DNA from 2 places in the Streptomyces sp. NPDC090045 genome. Region 2 is predicted to be linked to the other one. Evidence: riboswitches for the same ligand, from Rfam matches in the RefSeq annotation. Region 2 holds a riboswitch; the other holds the start of a gene.

Evidence for each region. Region 2 has a riboswitch for thiamine pyrophosphate ahead of ACIPYQ_RS36800 (thiamine ABC transporter substrate binding subunit). Riboswitches for the same ligand answer to the same signal wherever they lie in the genome.
Region 1: it holds a riboswitch for thiamine pyrophosphate, as region 2 does, so the genes downstream of both, thiO (glycine oxidase ThiO) here and ACIPYQ_RS36800 (thiamine ABC transporter substrate binding subunit) in region 2, are expected to answer to the same signal.

What each region holds. Positions count from the first base shown of each region.
Region 1 is NZ_JBIVFA010000001.1:887,832-895,102, forward strand. Features, by position in the region: gene ACIPYQ_RS04065 (thiazole synthase) at 6-800, opposite strand; gene thiS (sulfur carrier protein ThiS) at 806-1,024, opposite strand; gene thiO (glycine oxidase ThiO) at 1,021-2,190, opposite strand; TPP riboswitch at 2,188-2,299, opposite strand; gene ACIPYQ_RS04080 (NAD(P)/FAD-dependent oxidoreductase) at 2,381-3,625, shown strand; gene ACIPYQ_RS04085 (Rv2175c family DNA-binding protein) at 3,820-4,185, shown strand; gene thiE (thiamine phosphate synthase) at 4,261-4,896, shown strand; gene metF (methylenetetrahydrofolate reductase [NAD(P)H]) at 5,044-5,958, shown strand; gene ACIPYQ_RS04100 (hypothetical protein) at 6,008-6,871, shown strand; gene ACIPYQ_RS04105 (phytoene desaturase family protein) at 6,924-7,271, opposite strand, start outside.
Region 2 is NZ_JBIVFA010000020.1:89,139-96,409, reverse strand. Features, by position in the region: gene ACIPYQ_RS36815 (cytochrome P450) at 1-290, shown strand, start outside; gene ACIPYQ_RS36810 (ABC transporter ATP-binding protein) at 302-1,333, opposite strand; gene ACIPYQ_RS36805 (ABC transporter permease) at 1,333-2,949, opposite strand; gene ACIPYQ_RS36800 (thiamine ABC transporter substrate binding subunit) at 3,045-4,145, opposite strand; TPP riboswitch at 4,231-4,340, opposite strand; gene rlmN (23S rRNA (adenine(2503)-C(2))-methyltransferase RlmN) at 4,399-5,511, opposite strand; gene ACIPYQ_RS36790 (phosphatidate cytidylyltransferase) at 5,605-6,681, opposite strand; gene frr (ribosome recycling factor) at 6,681-7,238, opposite strand.

The sequences.
Region 1 (7,271 bases), on a different contig from region 2:
GCGGGTCAGAACGCCGGGCGTTCCGGGTCCAGGGCGGCGCGGCCCTCCGTGGGGGAGGAGGCTTCGGCGAAGCGGCGTTGGGGGATGCGGCCCGCGCGGAAGGCGAGCCGCCCCGCCGAGACGGCGTCCCGCATGGCGGACGCCATAAGGACCGGCTCCTGCGCCCGCGTCACCGCCGAGGCCAGCATCACCGCCGCACAGCCCAGTTCCATGGCGAGGGCGGCGTCCGACGCCGTGCCCGCGCCCGCGTCCAGGATCACCGGCACCGACGCCCGCTCCGTGATCAGCTCGAAGTTGTGCGGGTTGCGGATGCCCATGCCCGAGCCGATGGGCGACCCCAGCGGCATGATCGCCGCGCAGCCCACGTCCTCCAGCTTCCGTGCGAGCACCGGGTCGTCGTTCGTGTAGGGGAGGACCGTGAAGCCCTCGTCCACCAGGATCTCGGCGGCGTCCAGCAGTTCGACGCCGTCGGGCAGGAGGGTCCGCTCGTCCGCGACCACCTCCAGCTTGATCCAGTCCGTGCCCAGCGCCTCCCGGGCCAGCCGGGCCGTGAGCACGGCCTCGCCCGCCGTGAAGCAGCCCGCCGTGTTGGGCAGGACCGCGATGCCGAGCTTGGTCAGCACGGAGAGGACGGAGCCCTGGACCGTGGGGTCGAGGCGCCGCATCGCGACCGTCGTGAGTTCGGTGCCGGACGCGACCAGGGAGCGTTCCAGCACGTCCAGGCTCGGGGCCCCGCCCGTGCCCATGATCAGGCGGGAGGAGAAGGTCCGGCCGCCCAGGGTGAAGAGGTCGTCCGCCATGGCGCTCAGCCTCCCTGGACCGCGGTGAGGATTTCGATCCGGTCGCCCTCGCCGACCGGCGTGACCGGCCACTGCCCGCGCGGGACGACGGTCTCGTTGAGCGCGGCGGCGACGCCGGAGGGGGCCGTGGTCAGGGTCGCGACCACGGCGTCGAGCGTGGTGCCGGCCGCGACCTCGCGCGGCTCGCCGTTGACGGAGAGGGACACGGAGACGGGAAGGGTCATGCGTACGACTCCTGACGTGCGGCGGAGAACCGGCGGGGGGTGAAGGGGCGCGCGATCTCCGGCACTTCGCCGGTGGCCAGCAGCTCGGCGAGCACCTCGCCGGTGAGCGGGGTCAGCAGCACCCCGTTGCGGTAGTGCCCGGTGGCCAGGTGCAGGCCCGGCAGGTCGGTCGGGCCGAGCAGCGGGGCGTTGTCGGGGGATCCGGGGCGCAGCCCCGCACGGGTCTCGGTGAGGGGGAGTTCGGTGATGCCGGGGACCAGTTCGTGGGCGTCGCGCAGGAGTTCGTAGACTCCGCCCGCGGTGACCGTGGTGTCCCAGCCGAGTTCCTCGCTGGTGGCGCCGACGACGAGTTCGCCGTTCTCGCGCGGCACCAGGTAGACGTGGCTGCCGCGGACGACCGCCCGGACGGTCCGGGACAGGAACGGCGCGTAGGCCGGGGGCACGGACAGGCGCAGGACCTGGCCCTTGACCGGCCGTACGGGAGGCAGCACTTCCGGCGGTACGCCCGCCAGCCTGCCGCTGAGCGAGCCCGCCGCCAGGACCACCTGGGCGGCGCGCAGCTCCGTACCGTCGTCGAGCGCGGCCCCGGCCGCCCGGTCGGCGGTGACCAGCAGCCGTTCCACGGCGGCCCGGTGGATGATCACGCCGGCCCGCTCGCAGGCGGCCAGCAGGGCGGCCGCGAGCCGGCGCGGGTCGACCTGGTGGTCGCCGTCCACGCGAAGGCCGCCGCGTACGCCCGGGGCGAGCATGGGCTCCAGGCGGCGGCACTCGCGGCCGGTGAGCCACTCGGACTCCAGGCCGCAGCGGCGCTGCAGCGCGTGCAGTTCCCGCAGGTGGAGCCGGTCGTCGGAGTCGAGGGCGACGGCGAGGGTGCCGCACGCGCGGAAGCCGATGTCCATGCCGCCGCTCGCGTCGGCGAGCTCGGCGGCGAACTCCGGATAGCGCGCGGCGGAGGCGAGGCCGAGGCCCAGCAGGGCCTCCTCGCCGAAGTGCAGTTCGGTGACGGGGGCGAGCATGCCGGCCGCGACCTGGGCGGCGCCGCCGCCGGGTGCCGGGTCGGCGAGTACGGTGCGCAGCCCGCGCGCCGCGGCCCGCCAGGCGGTGACCAGGCCGATGATCCCGCCCCCGATGACGAGGACGTCGGATCCGTTCCGAGATGAGTGCATGGGCGTCCAGCCCCTCCCTTCGCCGGCATGACCCGGATCAGGTTCGTACGGTCGGAGGCCGGCCAGCCTCCCTCTCAGCCCGGTGCGCCGGACTCCCGCGATAGGTACGGTGGCCAGACTATCCCGGCCCCGGACGGCCGGTAAGGCGGCACCTATTCCTGACAGAGCGTCAGATGATTAGGGTGGCCGGGTGAGCGAGCAGACGGAACACAATCAGCGCGGCGTCGTGATCGTCGGCGCCGGAATGGCCGGCGTGCAGACCGCGGTCGCCCTGCGCGAGCAGGGATTCGCCGGCCCCCTGACCCTGCTGGGAGCCGAACCCCACCAGCCCTACGACCGGCCCCCGCTGTCCAAGGCGGTCCTGCTCGGCAAGGCCGAGGACTCCGCCTTCGACGTGGACTTCGAGGGGCTCGGCATCGAACTGCGGCTGGGGACGGAGGTCACCGGGCTCCGGGCCGCCGACCGCGAGCTGGACACCGAGGCCGGCCCGGTCCCGTACGAGGTCCTCGTCCTGGCGACCGGCGCCGAGCCGCTGACCCTGCCCGGCACCGAGGGCGTCCCGGGCGTCCACCTGCTGCGCACGCTGGACGACGCGGCGCGGCTGCGCCCGGTCCTGGCGGCCGCGCCGTCGACGGTGGTCGTCGGGGCGGGCTGGATCGGCGCCGAGTTCGCCACCGCGGCCCGCGAGGCGGGCTGCGCGGTGACCGTGGTCGAGGCGGCGGACCGGGTGCTGGCGGGAGCGCTGCCCGCCGAGGTCACCGAGCCGATGGCGCGCTGGTACGAGGAGGCGGGCGCCGCGCTGATCACCGGCGCGAAGGTCGCCGGGATCGAGGAGGGCCGGGTCCTGCTCGCGGACGGGCGCGCCCTGCCGGCCGGTGCGGTCGTCGTGGGCATCGGCGCGCGGCCCGCCACGGGATGGCTGGCCGGGACCGGTGTGGAGCTGGGCCCCGACGGCTCGGTCACCGCCGACGCGCACCTGCGCACCTCCCTGCCCGGGGTGTACGCGGTCGGCGACTGCGCCTCCTTCCCCTCCGGGCGGTACGGGAAGCGGCTGCTCGTGCACCACTGGGACAACGCGCTCCAGGGGCCGCGGACGGTGGCGGCGAACATCCTGGCCGGGGCCGGGGCCGGGGCCGGGGCCGGGGAGTCGGCGCAGGTGTACGACCCGGTGCCGTACTTCTGGTCGGAGCAGTTCGGGCGGTTCGTGCAGTACGCCGGACACCACGGCGGGGCCGACACCCTGCTGTGGCGGGGCGACCCGGCCGGGGCGGCCTGGTCGGTGTGCTGGCTGCGCGGCGGCGCGCTGGTCGCGGTGCTGGCGGTGGGCCGGCCGCGCGACCTGGCCCAGGGCCGCCGCCTGATCGAGACGGCGGTCCCGCTGGACCCGTCCAAGGTCAGCGACCCCGGAACCCCGCTCAAATCGGCCTCGGCCTGACGGCCGACCGGGCTCCGCCCGGACCCTCCCCCAGACTTCGTCCGGGGGGACCCCCACTCAAACGCCGGACGGGCTGAAATACAGCCCCGCCGGCGTTTGAGGCGTGGGGTCTGGGGCGGAGCCCCAGTACGGGGGGCGACCCGTACGGGCTGCCCAGGTACCGGCGGCGGAGCCGAGATGGCAGGCTTGTGTCCGTGACCGAGATTGACGCAAAGATCGATGCCCTTGTCCCCTCGTGGCTGTACCTCCCCGACATCGCGGAGAAGCTGAACATCGAGGTGACCCGGGTCCGCCAGATGGTCAAGGAAGGGCAGCTCATCGCCGTACGCCGGGGCGAGAACCGCTCCCTGCAGGTGCCGGCCCCCTTCATCGACGGTGACAAGGTCGTCAAGGGCCTGGTCGGTCTGCTGACCGTGCTGCGCGACGACCGCTTCACCGACGAGGAGATCCTGGAGTGGCTCTTCACCGAGGATCCGACCCTGCCCGGCACTCCCGTGCAGGCGCTGAGCGAGAATCGCGGCACGGAGGTGAAGCGCCGCGCTCAGGCGCTCGCCCTCTGACCTGATCCGCAGTTCGCTCCACCGCGGTGTACGGGCCCGCGCCCGTACACCGCCTCCATCACGGGGGGTTCACCCATGCAGCTGTCCGACGCCCGGCTCTACCTCTGCACGGACGCCCGCAAGCGGCAGGGTGACCTCCCTGAGTTCCTCGACGCCGTCCTGGCCGGAGGCGTGGACATCGTCCAGCTCCGGGACAAGGGCATGGAGGCGGGGGAGGAGCTCGAACACCTCCGGGTGTTCGCCGAGGCCGCACGCCGCCACGGCAAGCTCCTCGCCGTGAACGACCGCGCCGACGTCGCCCATGCCATCGGCTCCGACGTCCTGCACCTCGGCCAGGGCGACATCCCCGTCCCCGCGGCCCGCGCCATCCTCGGCGAGCAGGTGCTGATCGGCCGGTCCTGCCACGCCGAGGCCGAGGTGGACGCGGCCGCCGCCGAAGCCGGCGTGGACTACTTCTGCACGGGCCCCTGCTGGCCCACCCCCACCAAGCCCGGCCGCCACGCCCCCGGCCTGGAGCTGGTCCGGTACGCGGCCTCGCTGGAGCAGGACCGGCCCTGGTTCGCCATCGGCGGCATCGACAGCACCAACCTGGACGAGGTGCTGGACGCCGGCGCCACCCGCGTCGTGGTCGTCCGCGCCCTCACCGAGGCCACCGACCCCGGTGCGGCCGCCGCGGACCTCGCCAAGCGCGTCCGGGCCCGGCTCGGCTGAGTCCTGTCCGCCCGGACAGAGGGCGGCGCGCCGCTCTTTAACGTGTCCGGCCCCGCTTGACCAGGTGCAGTCCCCCAAGTGTCCAAAAACGTGTCCAAAAGGCGGACAGCGCTTCGGCGACCGGCCGGCCGCGTCTAACCTGCCCACATGGCCTCTGGTACCGCTTCCACCTGGTCGGACCGTGCACACACCGTCCGCGACCTCCTCGCGTCCGGGCGCTCGTACTCCTTCGAGTTCTGGGCCCCGAAGACGGAGAAGGGCGAACGCAACCTCTGGAACGCCCTGCGCCGGGTCGAGGCGGTATCCCCCAGCTTCGTGTCCGTGACCTACGGAGCCGGCGGCTCCACCCGCGGCGGCACCGTCAAGGCCACCCAGGAGATCGCCGCGGACACCACCCTGACCCCCGTCGCGCACCTCACCGCCGTGGACCACTCGGTCGCCGAGCTGCGCAACGTCATCGGGCAGTTCGCCGACGCGGGGATCCGGAACATGCTCGTCGTCCGCGGAGACCCGCCGGGCGACCCGATGGGCGAGTGGGTGGCGCACCCCGAGGGCGTGCACTACGCCGCCGACCTGGTCCGCCTCGTCAAGGAGTCCGGCGACTTCTGCGTCGGCGTCGCGGCCTTCCCCGAGATGCACCCGCGTTCGACGGACTGGGACACGGACATCCGGCACTTCGTGGACAAGTGCCGCGCGGGCGCCGACTACGCGATCACCCAGATGTTCTTCGATCCGGAGAATTATCTGAGGCTGCGCGACAGCGTCGAGAAGGCGGGCTGCGAGACCCCGATCATCCCCGAGGTCATGCCTGTTGTGGCGATCAAGCAGCTCGACCGGCTGCCCCAACTCAGCAACGCGGCCTTCCCCGCGGATGTGAAAGAGCGCATGCTCGCCGTCAAGGACGATCCGGCCGCTGTACGCTCCATTGGCATCGAGTTCGCCACGGAGTTCTGCGCGCGGCTGCTGTCCGAGGGTGTCCCGGGGCTGCACTTCATCACGCTGAACAATTCCACGGCGACTCTCGAAATCTACGAGAACCTGGGCCTGCACCAGCGGGCCTGACGGCCGCCCCCCGTTCCCGCGCCGGCGGCCGTACCGAGAGGGGCCATGCATGGGAATGACGGTCCTCTACATCGCGTTCGGTTTCGTCGCGTTGTGGCTGCTTGCCGAGGTCCTGATGCAGTACAAGGCCCGGCTCCGCTGGCGCCTGCTCGCCTTCGCGGGATTCCTCGGCGTGGTCGCCGGGGTGGTGCTGCCGTCGGTTCCGGTCATCGGGGCCGGCGCAGCGGCGTTCGCCCTGGGCCAGACCCTGGTGACGCTCTCCTTCCGCAAGGGCTTCGTCGCCGGCTGGGCGCTGCGCCGCGGCGGGGAGCCCGTACGGCAGTCCAGGCGGCGCCGATCCGGCGGCGCGGCCCCGCAGGAGCCGGCGCTCCAGGTCACAGAGCTCGCCTACGAGGACACGGACGGAGCGGCCGACGAGCGTCCGTTCCGGGCCGCGGCCGAAGAGGTCTACAGCCCGGAGCCGGTCCCCGAGGACACCGGGTCCTACGGGATACAGAGCTTCGCGCAGGCCCCCGAGGCCGCACAGACGGCGGCCTTCGCCTCGCCGTTCACCACGGCGGAACAGGACGCCCACCAGTACGCGGCGTACTACGACCCGCAGAACCAGGGCGGCGGCTACGACTACTCCGGCGGCTACCCGACGGGTGGCCAGCAGCAGGTCTACGCCGCCTACTCGGACCCGTACATCGGCACCGGCGGCGGGGTCGCCCCGCCCCAGCCGTACGACTACACCGCGTACGCCGACTACGGGCAGCAGCAGTACTCCACGGACACCCCGCCCGGCGGGGTCTGGGTCCCCCAGCAGCGGTCCACCGACGGGGGCGGCCAGCCCTACCCGGCGGAGGAGCAGGCCGAGCCGCCGCAGCAGTACCCGTACTCCCAGCCCGGCGAGTACGAGCAGTACCGCTACTGAACCCCGCGCGGACCGGTCCGCGGACCGGTCCGCCCACCGCTGCGCGCAGCGGTCACTGCGAGCCGCGGAACTCCGCGCCCTCCACGATCAGCCCGGCCACCAGGGCCCCGGTCATCCCGGCGTGCGGCAGCCCGCCGCCGGGATGCGCCCAGCCGCCCGCCAGGTAGAGCCCGGGCACGGCCGTGGTGTTGGCCGGGTGGAGCAGTCGGCCGCCGGCCCCCGCGAGGGCGGGCGGCGGCACCGCGCCCCCCAGCGCACCGGTCGCCGCCTCGACATCGGCCGGGGTGCGCACCTCCTGCCACAACAGCCTCTCCCGCAGCCCCTGGACGGCCTTCTCCGCGAGGTTCAGCAGCTCCGCGGGCTCCGGGGCCCCCGGCCCGCACACGGCGCTCACGGTGAC
Region 2 (7,271 bases):
CCTCCCTGTGGCTGATCCTGGCCTCCGGCAACCGCGACCCGAAGCGGTTCGAGAACCCGGACCGCTTCGACCCCGACCGCAAGGACATCCAGCACCTCGGCCTCGGCAGCGGCATCCACAGCTGCTTCGGGGCGCCGCTGGCCCGCCAGGAGGCCCAGCTCGCCCTGAGCGAACTCGCCCGCCGGCTGGAGAACCCCCGGCTGCTGGAGGACCCGCCGCCGTACCGTCAGAACGCGGTCCTGCGCGGTCCGCGCCACCTGCCGATCGCCTGTGACGGCATCCGTCCCTGACCCGGGACCGTCTAGCGGGTGCCGGCCACCGGGAGGACGACGACCTCGGACGGGGTGAAGGTCACCGCGACCCGGTCCCCCGCGGCCGGCGCCCCCTCCAGCCCGCACTCCGCCTCCAGGACCGGCCCCGCCTCGGGCCGCAGCAGCAGGGCGACGTGCGTGCCGCGGAAGGTGCGGGACACCACCTCGCACCGCAGGCCGGCCGCGCAGAGCACCACCCCCGCCGGGCGGATCAGCAGCCGCTGCTCCCCCTCGGGGGACCCCTCCGGCACCGGGACCTTGCCCCAGGGGGTCCCGGCCGCCGTGCCCGAGACCACGGCCGGGACCACGTTCTCGAAGCCGAGGAACCGCGCCACGAACTCCGACGCGGGCCGCTGCCACACCTCCAGCGGGGTCCCGGCCTGCGCGATCCGGCCGTCCCGCATCACCACGACCCGGTCGGCCAGTGCGAAGGCCTCCCCCTGGTCGTGCGTGACGGCGAGCACCGTCGTGCCCAGCCGGGCGAACAGCTGTTGGAGCTCCACCACGAGCCGCTCCCGCAGCCCGCGGTCCAGCTGTCCCAGCGGTTCGTCCAGCATCAGCAGCCGCGGCGACGGCGCCAGCGCCCGGGCCAGCGCCACCCGCTGCTGCTCGCCGCCCGACAGGGAGGCCACCGCCCGCCCCTGGGCCCCCGGGAGCCCGACCAGTTCCAGCAGTTCCGCGACCCGGGCCGCGTACCCGGCCCGCCCGCCCCCGCGCATCCGCAGGCCGAAGGAGACGTTGGCGCCCACGTCGCGGTGCGGGAAGAGCTGGTGGTCCTGGAACATCAGGCCCACGCCCCGCCGGTGCACGGGTACGCCGGCCTGGTCGTCCCCGCCCAGCAGCACCCGGCCCGCGGACACCTGCTGGAGCCCGGCGACGACCCGCAGCAGCGTGGACTTCCCGCTCCCGCTCGGCCCCAGTACGCACACGATCTCGTGCTCGGCGACCGCGAGGTCCACGGAGTCGACGACCGCGCGCTCACCGAACCGGACCGACACCCCTTCCAGCTGAAGCAGGGTCATCAGAACTCTCCGGAGGTCTTGTCGGGCCGCAGTCGCTCCAGCACCAGCAGGGACACCGCGCACACCAGCATCAGAATCGTGCTCAGGGCCATCGCCTGCCCGTAGTTCATCTCGCCGGCCCGCCCCAGCAGCCGTGCCACGGCCACCGGCAGCGTCGGCTGGTCCGGCCGCGCGATGAAGACGGTCGCGCCGAACTCCCCCAGCGACACCGCGAAGGCGAATCCGGCCGCGATCAGCAGCGCCCGCCGCACCAGCGGCAGGTCCACCTCCCGCCAGGCCCGCAGCGGCGACGCGCCGAGCACGGCCGCCGCCTCCCGCAGCCGCCCGTCCACGGCGCGCAGGACCGGCAGCATGGTCCGTACGACGAAGGGCACGCCCACCAGCGCCTGCGCCAGAGGCACCAGGATCCACGAGGTCCGCAGGTCCAGCGGCGGCTCGTCCAGGGTGATGAGGAAGCCGAAGCCCACCGTCACGGCGGACACCCCGAGCGGCAGCATCAGCAGCGCGTCGAAGCCGCGTACGAAGGGGCCCGCGCGCCGGGTCAGTACCGCGGCCGCCAGCCCCCCGATGAACAGGGCGATCGCGGTGGCGGCGAGGGCGTACTGGAGGGAGTTCCAGATCGCCTCGAGCGGCGGCACCAGGAAGGTTCCGCCGCCGGCGCCCGCGTCCTGCAGCGCCCGGTAGAAGCCGAAGCCGTATCCGCCGGGGACGTCGAAGGACCGCTCCACCAGCACGGCCAGCGGCGCCACGATCAGCAGCGCGATGGTCGACAGGACCCCACCCAGCAGGGAGCGCTGCGCCCAGCCGCGCGGCCGGTGCGTGGTCCGGCCCGGGTCGACGAGCCGCAGCGCGGTCTCGCGCCGGCGCACGGTCCAGGCGTGCAGGGCGAGGATCGCGCCGATCGCGGCGAACTGCACCATCGTCAGCACGGCGGCCGTCGACAGGTCCAGGAGCTGCGCGGTCTGCCGGTAGACCTCCACCTCCAGGGTGGAGTACGCGGGCCCGCCCAGGATCAGTACGACGCCGAAGGAGCTGAAGGTGAACAGGAAGACCATCAGCGAGGCCGCGGCCACCGACGGGGCCAGCGCGGGCAGCGTCACGCGCCGCCAGGCGGCGAACCGGCCGGCGCCCAGCACCCGGGCGGCCTCCTCCTGGCGCGGATCGAGCTGCGCCCACAGCCCGCCGACGGTGCGGACGATGACCGCGTAGTTGAAGAAGACGTGCGCGAGGAGGATCGCCCAGACGGTGGTGTCGAGCCGGACCCCCATCGTCTCGTCCATCAGCCCGCCGCGTCCCAGCAGCGCGAGGAAGGCGGTGCCGACGACCACGGTCGGCAGCACGAAGGGAACGGTCACCACGGCCCGCAGCAGTTGCTTGCCGGGGAACTCGAAGCGCGCGAAGACGTACGCGCCGGGGAGCGCGATCAGCAGCGTGAGCACGGTGGAGGCGAGCGCCTGCCAGGTGGTGAACCACAGCACGCCGGCGATGTCGGGCCGGGTCAGCACCTCGCCGATCCGGCCGAACTGCCAGCCCTCGTCCGTCTTGAGGCCGCGCCCGACGATCGAGGCGACGGGGTAGGCGAAGAACAGTCCGAAGAAGGCCAGTGGCACGGCCATCAGGGCGAGCCGTACGGCGGTCGCCCGGCCGCGCCCACGGGGGCCGGGGCCGGGCGCGGCGCCCCCCGACGCCGCGCCCGGCTCCTTGGTACCGCTTACTTCACGACGAGCGCGGTCCATGCCTTGACCCACTGCTCACGGTTCTTGGCGATGGTCTCGGGAGCCACGTTCTCCGGCTTCTCGACCACCACTCCGTGCTTGGTGAACAGCTCCGGCAGGGCCGCGTCCTTCGTCACGGGGTTCACGAACATCTGCAGCGGCATGTCCTCCTGGAACTTCTTGCTGACCAGGAAGTCCAGCAGGGCCTTGCCGCCCGGCTCGTTCTTCGCCCCCTTCAGCAGGCCCGCGAACTCGACCTGGCGGAAGCAGGTGCCGGTGGAGACGCCCGTCGGGGCCTCGGCCGGCTGCGGCTCGCCGTACAGCACCTCGACCGGCGGGCTGGAGGCGTAGGAGACGACCAGCGGGCGGTCGCCCTTGGCCTTCTTGCCGCCCGCGGAGCCGGAGAAGCGCTCGTTGTAGGCCTGCTCCCAGCCGTCGACGACCTCGACGCCGTTGGCCTTGAGCTTGCTCCAGTAGTCCTTCCAGCCGTCCTCGCCGTACTTGCCGACGGAGGCGAGGAGGAAGCCGAGGCCGGGCGAGGAGGTCGCGGCGTTCTCGGTGACCAGGAGGTTCTTGTACTCCGGCTTGATCAGGTCGTCCAGCGTCTGCGGCGGGGCGATCTTCTTGTCGGCGAAGTACGCCTTGTCGTAGTTGACGCAGATGTCGCCGGAGTCGACCGGGGTGACCCGGTGCTCCTTGTCGAGGACGTACTCGGGCTTCACCTCGGCCAGGCCCTTGGCCTCGTACGGCGTGAAGATGCCGTTGTCGAGGGCGCGCGAGAGGAGGGTGTTGTCCACGCCGAAGAAGACGTCGCCGCGCGGGGAGCCCTTGGTGAGGATCTCCTGGTTCAGTGCCGCGCCCGCGTCCCCGGACTTCAGCACCTTGACGGTGTAGCCGCTCTGCTGCTCGAACTCCTTGAGGACCGTGTCGGTCACGTTGAAGGAGTCGTGGGAGACGAGCGTGACGGTCTTGGACTTCGGGGCGTCGCTCGCGCCCGCGGTCTTGTCCTCGGCGTCGCCGCCGCCGCAGGCGCTGAGCGTGGTGACGCCCAGCGCGGCCGCGAGTGCGACGCCCGCCAGCTTCTTGGTGGTGCTCATTGGTGAATTCCTCCTGGGATGTCCAGGAGAAGACGCGGCCCTGCCCGGCGCTCTACGCGAGCGGACGCCGGGCAGGGCGCAACAGCAAGAGTGGTGACCGAACTTCCTACCCCGAATGACCGGGGCGAGGTTCAGAGGGTCTGCGGATGACGGATACCGCACTCTCAGCGCTGTGGCGCTCCCCTGTCGGAATATGAAATTGGTTCGGCCACAGGGTACCCCGTGGCCGAATCACGTCGAACAGAAGCGGAACCTAGCGCTCCGAGGCGGCGAGCTGGCCGCACGCGCCGTCGATCTCCTGGCCGCGGGTGTCCCGTACGGTCACCGGCACGCCGTGGCGGGCGATGGCCTCGACGAAGGCCTTCTCGTCCTCGGGGCGCGAGGCGGTCCACTTCGAGCCCGGCGTGGGGTTCAGCGGGATCAGGTTGACGTGGACGCGCTTGCCCTTGAGCAGCTTGCCCAGCAGGTCACCGCGCCAGGCCTGGTCGTTGATGTCGCGGATCAGGGCGTACTCGATGGAGATCCGCCGGCCGGACTTCTCCGCGTACTCCCAGGCCGCGCCGAGCACCTCGCGGACGTTCCAGCGGGTGTTCACGGGGACCAGGGTGTCGCGCAGCTCGTCGTCGGGCGCGTGCAGCGAGACGGCGAGACGGCACTTGAAGCCCTCGTCGGCGAACCGCAGCATGGCCGGGACCAGGCCGACGGTGGAGACCGTGATGCCGCGCTGCGACAGGCCCAGGCCATCGGGCTCGGGGTCGGTGAGCCGGCGGATGGCGCCGACCACGCGGTTGTAGTTGGCCAGCGGCTCGCCCATGCCCATGAAGACGATGTTCGACAGGCGCGCCGGGCCGCCCGGGACCTCGCCGTCGCGCAGCGCGCGCATGCCGTCGACGATCTGGTGCACGATCTCGGCGGTGGAGAGGTTGCGGTCGAGGCCCGCCTGGCCGGTGGCGCAGAACGGGCAGTTCATGCCGCAGCCGGCCTGCGAGGAGATGCACATGGTGACCCGGTCGGGGTAGCGCATCAGCACGGACTCGACGAGCGTGCCGTCGTGCAGCTTCCACAGGGTCTTGCGCGTGGTGTCGTCGTCACAGCTGATGTGGCGGATGACGTTCATCAGATCGGGGAGCAGCTCCTGCTGGAGCTTCTCGCGCGACCCCGCCGGGATGTCGGTCCACTCGGCCGGGTCGTGCGCGTAGCGCGCGAAGTAGTGCTGGGAGAGCTGCTTGGCCCGGAACGGCTTCTCGCCGATCGCGGCGACCGCCTCGCGGCGCTCGGCCGGGGTCATGTCGGCGAGGTGCCGGGGCGGCTTCTTGGCCCCGCGAGGGGCGACGAAGGTGAGCTCTCCCGGAACGGGGCGGGCCATGGCAGGTACTCCTTGTAAGACGAAAGGCGCGCCGCAGAAGCAGCGCGCCTTTCAAGAGTAACCGCCCGGCGTCACACGCCGCCTTTTCGCAGGTCAGCCCGTGCCCACGAAGGCCGCCAGCAGCAGCCAGACCACCGGCGCCGTCGGCAGCAGCGAATCGAGCCGGTCCATGATGCCGCCGTGGCCCGGCAGCAGGGTGCCCATGTCCTTGATGCCCAGGTCCCGCTTGATCATCGACTCGCCGAGATCGCCCAGGGTGGCGCTGACCGCGACCGCGAGGCCGAGCAGCAGGCCCTGCCACCAGGCGCCGCCGTCGATCAGGAACTCCATGCACAGCGCGCCGGCCGCCATCGCGAAGGCCACCGCGCCGAACAGTCCCTCGCGGGTCTTTCCGGGGCTGATGCGCGGCGCGAGCTTGTGCTTCCCGAAGCGCCAGCCGACCGCGTAGGCCCCGGTGTCGCTGACCACGGTGAGGAGCAGGAAGGTGATCACGCGCTCGGCGCCGTCGTCGGCGGTGAGCAGCATCGCGACGAAGGTGGCCAGGAACGGCACGTAGAACGCCGCGAAGGCGCCCGCGGTGACGTCCTTGAGGTAGTCCTCGGGCGGTTCGGTCATCCGCCACACCAGGACCGCCAGCACGGTCAGGGCCATGGCGACCCAGGCGCCCTCGGCCCCCCGGACGTAGCCGGCGATGACCATGGCCGCGCCGCCGACCGCGAGCGGGACCAGCGGGGCCTTGATGCCCTTCTTCTCCTGCAGCCGGGAGGTGAGCTCCCACAGGCCCACGACGACGGCGACGACGACGACGCCGACGAAGACCGCCTTGACGATCAGCAGCGAGGCGAAGATCACCGCGCCGAGGCCGACGCCGACCCCTATGGCGGCGCGCAGGTCCCGGCCCGCGCGCTTCTTCGGCGGCGGGGGCGAGGCGTCCTGCGGCTGCGGGGCATGCGGAGGCGGGGGGCTGGGCATGGGCTCCTGCGGCGGCGTATCGGCGCGGAAGAGGGGGCCGCCGTCCAGGGCGGCCCCCCGATCGCGTGCTTCCCGGTCGTCGAAGTCACGGCCGGCGGCATCGGGCACGATGGGCATGGGCCGAGTGTGCGGGCCCACCTGCGCATCGTATGCGGGACCCGCCGGAACCGGCTCCGGCTGCCAGGAAGTGTCGTTCATCAGACTTCGAGGAGCTCGGCTTCCTTGTGCTTGAGGAGCTCGTCCACCTGCGCGACGTACTTCGCGGTGGTGTCGTCGAGCTCCTTCTCCGCGCGACGGACCTCGTCCTCGCCGGCTTCCTTGTCCTTGACGAGCTTGTCGAGGGCGTCCTTGGCCTTGCGGCGCACGGCGCGGATGGAGACCTTGGAGTCCTCGGCCTTGGTGCGGGCGACCTTGATGTACTCCTTGCGGCGGTCCTGCGTCAGCTCGGGGAAGGTCACCCGGATGATGCTGCCGTCGTTGCTCGGGTTGACACCGAGGTCGGAGTCGCGGATGGCCTGCTCGATGTTGCGCAGGGCGCTCTTGTCGAACGGGGTCACGATCGCCATGCGCGGCTCGGGCACCGAGAAGGACGCGAGCTGGTTGATGGGCGTGATGGCACCGTAGTAGTCCGCCACGATCTTGTTGAACATCGCCGGGTGCGCACGGCCGGTGCGAATCGCGGCGAAGTCTTCCTTGGCGACGACGACGGCCTTTTCCATCTTCTCCTCGGCCTCGAGGAGGATCTCTTCGGTCACCACGTGCTCCTGCATGTCTTGAATGGATGGTTC